One region of the Paenibacillus sp. FSL R5-0766 genome, then DNA from elsewhere that is predicted to be linked to it. Evidence: predicted binding sites of a transcription regulator. Region 1 holds the regulator's gene; the other holds the start of a gene.
What was found. The regulator NrdR, encoded in region 1, represses ribonucleotide reductase genes. The targets are predictions, from matches to a motif close to AACACNATATATNGTGTT.
Positions count from the first base shown of each region.

Region 2: a site for NrdR is predicted at 1,755-1,772, ahead of MKY66_RS10420 (adenosylcobalamin-dependent ribonucleoside-diphosphate reductase). Genes of this name have one in related genera too.

Region 1 is NZ_CP150227.1:2,133,740-2,137,272, forward strand. Features, by position in the region: gene coaE (dephospho-CoA kinase) at 1-155, shown strand, start outside; gene MKY66_RS09715 (lytic transglycosylase domain-containing protein) at 152-715, shown strand; gene MKY66_RS09720 (alpha/beta-type small acid-soluble spore protein) at 798-1,019, opposite strand; gene nrdR (transcriptional regulator NrdR) at 1,136-1,603, shown strand; gene MKY66_RS09730 (hypothetical protein) at 2,253-2,519, shown strand; gene MKY66_RS09735 (hypothetical protein) at 3,155-3,286, shown strand.
Region 2 is NZ_CP150227.1:2,283,068-2,286,600, reverse strand. Features, by position in the region: gene MKY66_RS10420 (adenosylcobalamin-dependent ribonucleoside-diphosphate reductase) at 1-1,694, opposite strand, end outside; gene MKY66_RS10415 (SNF2-related protein) at 2,222-3,533, shown strand, end outside.

The DNA.
Region 1 (3,533 bases):
GAATGACTGCAGAACAGGCTGAGGCCCGGATGGATGTACAGATGGATATTGAGCGCAAAAAGAAGCTGGCAGACATTGTCATTGATAACAGCGGTTTATGGCCTGCGACGGAGCAGCAAATTGACTCATTTCTACAGCGTAAGGGTTTGTTATGAGAATATTGCGTAAGAAACGTGTACTGCTGTTGATGTTTGTGTCCTTTGTACTGGTGTTATTTCTGAATACTAACTGGATGGCATGGTTCTATCCCATACATTATAAGGAAGAGATCCGTGCCCAATCTCAGAGTTATGAGGTTGATCCGTTTCTGATTGCTTCCATTATCAAGGTGGAGACCAATTTTAAGACAAGCAAGGAATCCAAACGGGGCGCCATCGGGCTCATGCAACTGATGCCAGACACGGCAAACTGGATACTGGAACAAGCCAAAATTCCCGACACTTCACTGGAGGAATTAAAGCACGAGCCTGAACGAAATATTCAGTTAGGCACATGGTATCTGCGGAATCTATCCGATCAATTCGATGGCAATGAAGCAGTTATGATCGCTGCCTATAATGCGGGACCAGGCAAAGTGAACAGTTGGCTTAGAGATGGTGTGTGGGATGGCTCATTTGATACGGTGAAAGATATTCCGTTTGGTGAGACGCGTCACTATGTACAAAGAGTCATTTACTATTATAATCAGTATGTAAAGATCTATAATACGTTCTAAGTATATAAGTAGAAGCACAGAGCAGGCCGGTTATTCACCGGCCGCTCCATGCTCCTCTGTGTAGCGTATTACGATGCAGATATTATTGGTATTGACCTGCCAATTGCTGTTCTGCAATTGTTACCAGACGCTTCGTGATGTATCCACCGATCGAACCGTTCTCGTAAGAAGTCATGTTACCTTGGTATCCGTCTTGTGGGATGCTGATTCCGAGTTCTTGAGCAACTTCATATTTCATTTGCTCGAGTGCTGCGGAAGCTTTAGTTACCACCAGGTTGTTGGAGTTACCATTGCTTTGTGCCATTGCTGTTCACCTCCTCGTGGGTTGGTAAAAGTATTATGTGTCGGCAATGCATTTTTCATTACAAAATCAAGACAGGGAATATGTGGTAAAAAGTAAAACGTGGGAAGTGATCTGATTTGAAGTGTCCTTATTGCGGTTATATGGGTACCAAAGTGCTTGATTCGCGTCCGGCCAACGAGGCAAAATCCATTCGTCGTCGCCGTGAGTGTGAGCAGTGTGCCCGCAGATTTACAACGTTTGAGATGATTGAAGAGACTCCACTGATTGTTATTAAGAAAGATGGCAGTCGGGAAGAGTTCAGCCGGGACAAGATTCTCCGCGGGCTTATTCGTGCCTGTGAGAAACGTCCAGTCTCCGTAGAGACCCTGGAGATGATGGTATCTGAAGTAGAGAAATCTCTGCGTAATACAGCCGATGCTGAAGTCGAGAGTCGCCAGATTGGTGAGTTATTGATGGAGCAGCTGTTTCCCGTAGATGAAGTGGCTTATGTACGCTTTGCGTCGGTATATCGCCAGTTCAAAGATATCAATATGTTCATGAAAGAACTGAAATCCCTGTTGTCCAAAGACAATCTGGAGGATTAGTGAAGTGGGGAAAGGGAGAAGAGCAGTCTGGAGTTCCAGTCCGTGTGTACCAGAGAAATCGGTTGTTCTTCTCCAATCACTTTGGATCTTGAAAAAGTGATTGACAGCGAAAGCTGGATTTTATATGATATAGGAGTCGCCTGTGGAACGTAGCAGTGCTGGACAAGTTATCTATTTCATATCCTGGGGCCTTAGCTCAGCTGGGAGAACCCGCTTACTAGAAACACTACCAAAGTACATAACAAAGCAATTTAGAAACTACGCTTAAAGCGTAGCTTTTTTTATTTCCAGTCCTTCTCATGGGATAATATCCCTATAAATATCAAGGACATGAATATAATACGCGCAATTAAATTGGATGAAATCAAATATCTATTCATCCTTGGAGTTGCAGCGATAGCAATTTTACTTTACAAATACACTCCAAATTTTACCGACCTTTCATCGGTAATTTTTAATAGTCTTAGCAATCTGGTTGAATTAACTTGGAGATACTTGATGACCCAACTTGGCTATATGCAACCTGACTTCTCAAATACGGCCCCTTAGGGGCTTTTTTATTTGTTCTTATGATGTAAAAACTTGGGGTATAGTACCGAAGTATGTTAGAATAAAAAGGAAATAAAAATGTGAGGAGTTGGTTCAATTAGTGAGATTTAAAGCAAACAATCATCGTAAGAAGCAGCGAGTAAAAGAAGGATACACCAATGATAAAACCATAGCTCTTTCAAAGAAATATTATGAGTTAAGGAAGAAATTATTGATGTGTGAGTGTAACAGATGTCAAAGAACTATACGTTTAAGTTCAACTGAAGTTGGTACGTTTTGTGGGGAATGCATGAAGCAAGGCATCTACTCAAAATATATACTGGCTGATTTTAAAATAGATCGTTCCAAACAAAGAGTTAGTATATAATGAAACACTCCTAACAGCCCTCACACGGCTGTTTTTTGCTTTACCTGATAACTAGTAACCCCCAACGTTATGATGGCTCATAACCAATCCTGATTGTTCATGTTTTGAATATGCACATTTTTGTGCACATTGGATTATCGCCTATTATTTCATCCAATTCAAGCATAACACGAACAATACTCCTCCACGAAATCGGGGTAAATCCCTTACCACATTCTTTTCTAAATCGAAAAGCGAATCCTTGCAACTAGCCGTTTATGGCGAGTCCTATATTATTGACGACCAAGGATAAGAGAACTTTGGGTTCCAACTCTTGTGTGAAATTAAATATCACAAACAGTAGTTATTGTACAATTCAAAGTCGGACTTGGATATTCGACAATACATATAGGATTTAAAACTGAATTGAAGAATTACAATAAAACTACAATTAGAAAAGAGGAGTAAGCATGAAACCATGGCAAATTATCTTAGCACATTTCTATCTTGATGACTCAAAGCGCATCAATAGACAGCCGCGACACTTTAAAACGGAAGTGTTTTAATTTGATGATAAGAATGAAGCGATTCGTGAGTACGTATCAATTGTAAACGAATGGATGGATAAATGTGAAGACAACTATAAGAATCATGGCATGGCAGCATGGAAGATGTACTCTGAGTCAGAAGAGGGAGACATTATGACAAATATTCTTTTACATTTCAATGGTGAGGAATATGACCAACTTTCTGATGAAGAGGTTGGGGAAGCGATGAAAGAAGTTTGATTGCAGGAGTTAATGAAGAAATAGATATAAATTATGGAAAAAAATATTGAAGTGTCTATTAGATGAATAGATCAAATTTTAATAAAATCACATATGAAACAAACTGAGACAAAATAAAAAGCCCTTGTTAGGGGGCTAGTTAGATGAAAGACTATCGCCAAACTTATTCAACTCTTCAAGCGATGGGGCAATTTTATAAAAGAATATGCCGTTATTATCTTTAAGGGTTTCTTCATCCCACGGAATG
Region 2 (3,533 bases), 150 kb from region 1:
TCACCCGGATGTTCATCCAGCCAATCTTGTGCAATCGGTACGAACTGTTCATCATAACCCAGACGGCTTTGACGGAAATACTTGAAGGCGAAATACGGCTCAATACCTGTTGATGTGCCCACCATCGTACCTGTACTTCCCGTTGGCGCTTGTGTGATCAGTGTGACATTTCGAATGCCCTGTTTACGAATGGCCTCTCCCACTTCAGGGTACGTCGCCACCATATTTTTCATGAATCCACTCTTTAAATACGGTTCAGCTTCGAAAGCTGGGAAAGCTCCCTTCTCTGCTGCAATCTCTGCCGATGCCAGATAGGCCTCCTTCGCCATGAATCCATACAGTTTATCCAGAAAAACAAGAGATTCAGGACTGCCGTATCGAATACGCAGCTTAATCATCAGCTCTGCCAGTCCCATCGTGCCAAGCCCAACCCGGCGTTCACGCTGCTGATTCAGTCTATTTTCCTCAAAATGATATGGTGTTGCATCGATGACATTGTCCAAAAATCTAGCCGAGATACGAGTGGTTTCCGCCAGTTCATCCCATGCCACATCATGATTTGTTTCATCGTAGAATTTGGACAGATTAATGGCAGACAGATTACATACACCCCAGCCAGGCAGGCCTTGTTCTGCGCAAGGATTAGTACAGATGATCGGATTGAAGTACCAGCTGTTGGACATCTGGTTATAGTACTCCATGAATACCACACCAGGCTCTGCCGATTTCCAGGCTGATTCAATAATGGTATGCCAGATTTCGCGCGCCTTCAGTGTACGATAGTGCACCACCGAATGACCTGCTGCTTTCCATTGATGCATATCCCCGTTCCACTCGGTGTCGTAGTCCGGATCGTTTGTATCGGGGAAAACCAAATCCCAATCTCCATCCTGCTTGACAGCCTCCATAAATGTGTTGCTCACACATACAGACAGATTGGCATTGGTCACCTGCCCCATCGTTTGTTTCACGGTAATAAAATCAAGCACATCCGGATGCCAGTCATTCATCATGAGCATAAGCGCACCTCGGCGGCTTCCGCCCTGTTCAATCAGTCCAGTCGTATAACTGAACAATCCGCCCCACGATACGGAACCGCTGGATGATCCGTTGACACCTTTCACCACCGCTCGGCGAGGACGCAAAGAGGACAAATTAATGCCAACACCTCCCCCACGTGCCATAATCTCCGTCATCTCGGTCAAAGTCTTCATGATGCCACCCCGACTGTCTTGCGGAGACGGAATGACATAACAATTGAAGAGTGTCAGCTCATCGCTTGCCCCCGCGCCCGCAGCAATGCGTCCTCCGGGTACTAACTTCCAATCTTCCAACACAGAGCGGAACTTGGACTCCCACGTTGCCCGCTGATCGGCTGTGGATTCGACAGAAGCCATCGCTTTGGCGAGGCGGTCCCACATCTCTTCCGGTGTTTTTTCTATGTTGAGTGTCAGTTTCTCCACATTTGTCTCGATCATCTCTCCGCTTCGAGTCCTTACCTGTACAAGCTGACCCTGACGTTCTATGATTTCGCCCACTTCCTTGGTTGGGAACTTGGGATCATCCTTCGTTAATACCAATACCACATCTCCGACCTTGGCATGATTCGAATCGGCGTCCTTCCAGGCGTATCGGTCCAGAAATATTTTTTCGCTGAGTCCTTCTAATGGGTACGATCGTTGGTTCGATTTCATCGCTACGTTCAACCTCCCGAAATAAATCTCCATTTTCACTATAAGAGTAAATTATGATAAAACACCACATATAGTGATATAAAACCAGTATATTACACCATATATTGATTTTCCATAAGACTTTTATCATAGACTTTATTCTATAGACTCCCCTGCTCGGACAAACTTCTTCATACACCCTCATACGCATGAATACGATATCTGTGAATTTTTTTGGGACAGAAAAAACCTGTGCCTTTACTAAATTTCTGGGTTCAATATAAGTTAAACTAATCATTTGCACGTCAACGGAGAGGACAGAAAAAACCTGAAAAAGCGAAGCGTTCGCCTTTATCCCCGGATTTCCCCCTCCAGAAAAGGGAATCAAAGAAATCTGGGGATAACAGCGATTGGAAGGTTGTTCTGTCATCATAGTGTTCGTGCAAATAAACTGTAGTTCAACTTACATAGTTATGAACTGACTCTCATTCGTCCATACTATTACCTACGAATAAAACGTCATCACGTATGGCAGGGGAGGAAACACCATGAACCGGAAAAACCCGCACCACACCAATCAACCTGTAGCCGAGCTGCCCGTTCCGCTGGAATTTGATCGAAGCTGGATTAATCAATTGGAATCACGACTGGATAAAGGAGGTCCTTGGGGGGATTATCGACTCTTCCAACTGGGCATTCAAGCCGAAGAAACCAATCTGATTCCCAATTTTGACGAGATCCAGTGTTTGAAGCATCTACAAGGCCTTACTCCACTTCCTCATCAGATGGACACTGCACGCAGAGTATTATTTGAAATGTCAGGCCGTGCCATTCTCGCCGATGAGGTGGGTCTTGGCAAAACCATTGAAGCCGGTCTCATTCTGAAAGAATATATGGTTCGAGGTCTCGTATCCAAGGTACTCATTCTCGTGCCAGCGTCTCTTGTGCTGCAATGGGTACGGGAGTTGAATTCGAAATTTGGCATCCCTGCTATTGCCCAGAAAAAGGCCTATTCCTGGCAGAATGAAGTGGTTGTTGCTTCCATGGATACAGCCAAACGTGACCCGCATAAAGATATGCTGCTGAATACCGATTACGACATGATTATTATTGACGAGGCTCATAAGCTCAAAAACAAGAAAACAACCAACTATCAATTCATGCTGAAATTGCGCAAAAAGTATTGTCTTCTGCTCACAGCTACACCTGTGCAGAACGATATGAGTGAATTGTTCAATCTGATCAACCTGCTGAAGCCCGGTCAACTGGGTCGTCAGGGTGACTTTGCGGCCAACTTTGTTGTAGACAAGCGGGTTCCGAAAAATCAGGAACAGCTTAAGAACGAGTTATCCAAAGTCATGATTCGTAACCGCCGCGGCGAAGGCCCCGTTCAATTTACCAAACGGAACGTCTCCAACGTGAATCTGCAATTATCGCCCGAAGAACAAGCGCTTTATGATGGTGTGACTTCCTTTGTCAAAGACCAGTACCAGGAAGCTGGCGGCAATCTGAGCAGCATGCTCTCCCTTGTTACATTGCAGCGTGAAGTGTGCAGCAGTCGGGATGCTGTATTCGTGACGCTGGTTAATCTGTCGAAGAAACTTCCGCTGGACTCTCCCCTTCGGGACAAGATTTGGGAACTCGTTGCCCATATTAAAGCGATCAAGGAAAATACCAAAGCCGAGAAAACAATGGAACTGATTCGGAACATGAATGAAAAAGTAATCATCTTCACCGAATACCGGGCCACACAGGAGTATCTGCTAAACTATTTCCGCAACAATGGGCTTACGGCTGTACCCTATCGGGGTGGTATGAATCGTGGCAAAAAAGACTGGATGATGGATCTCTTCCGCGGGC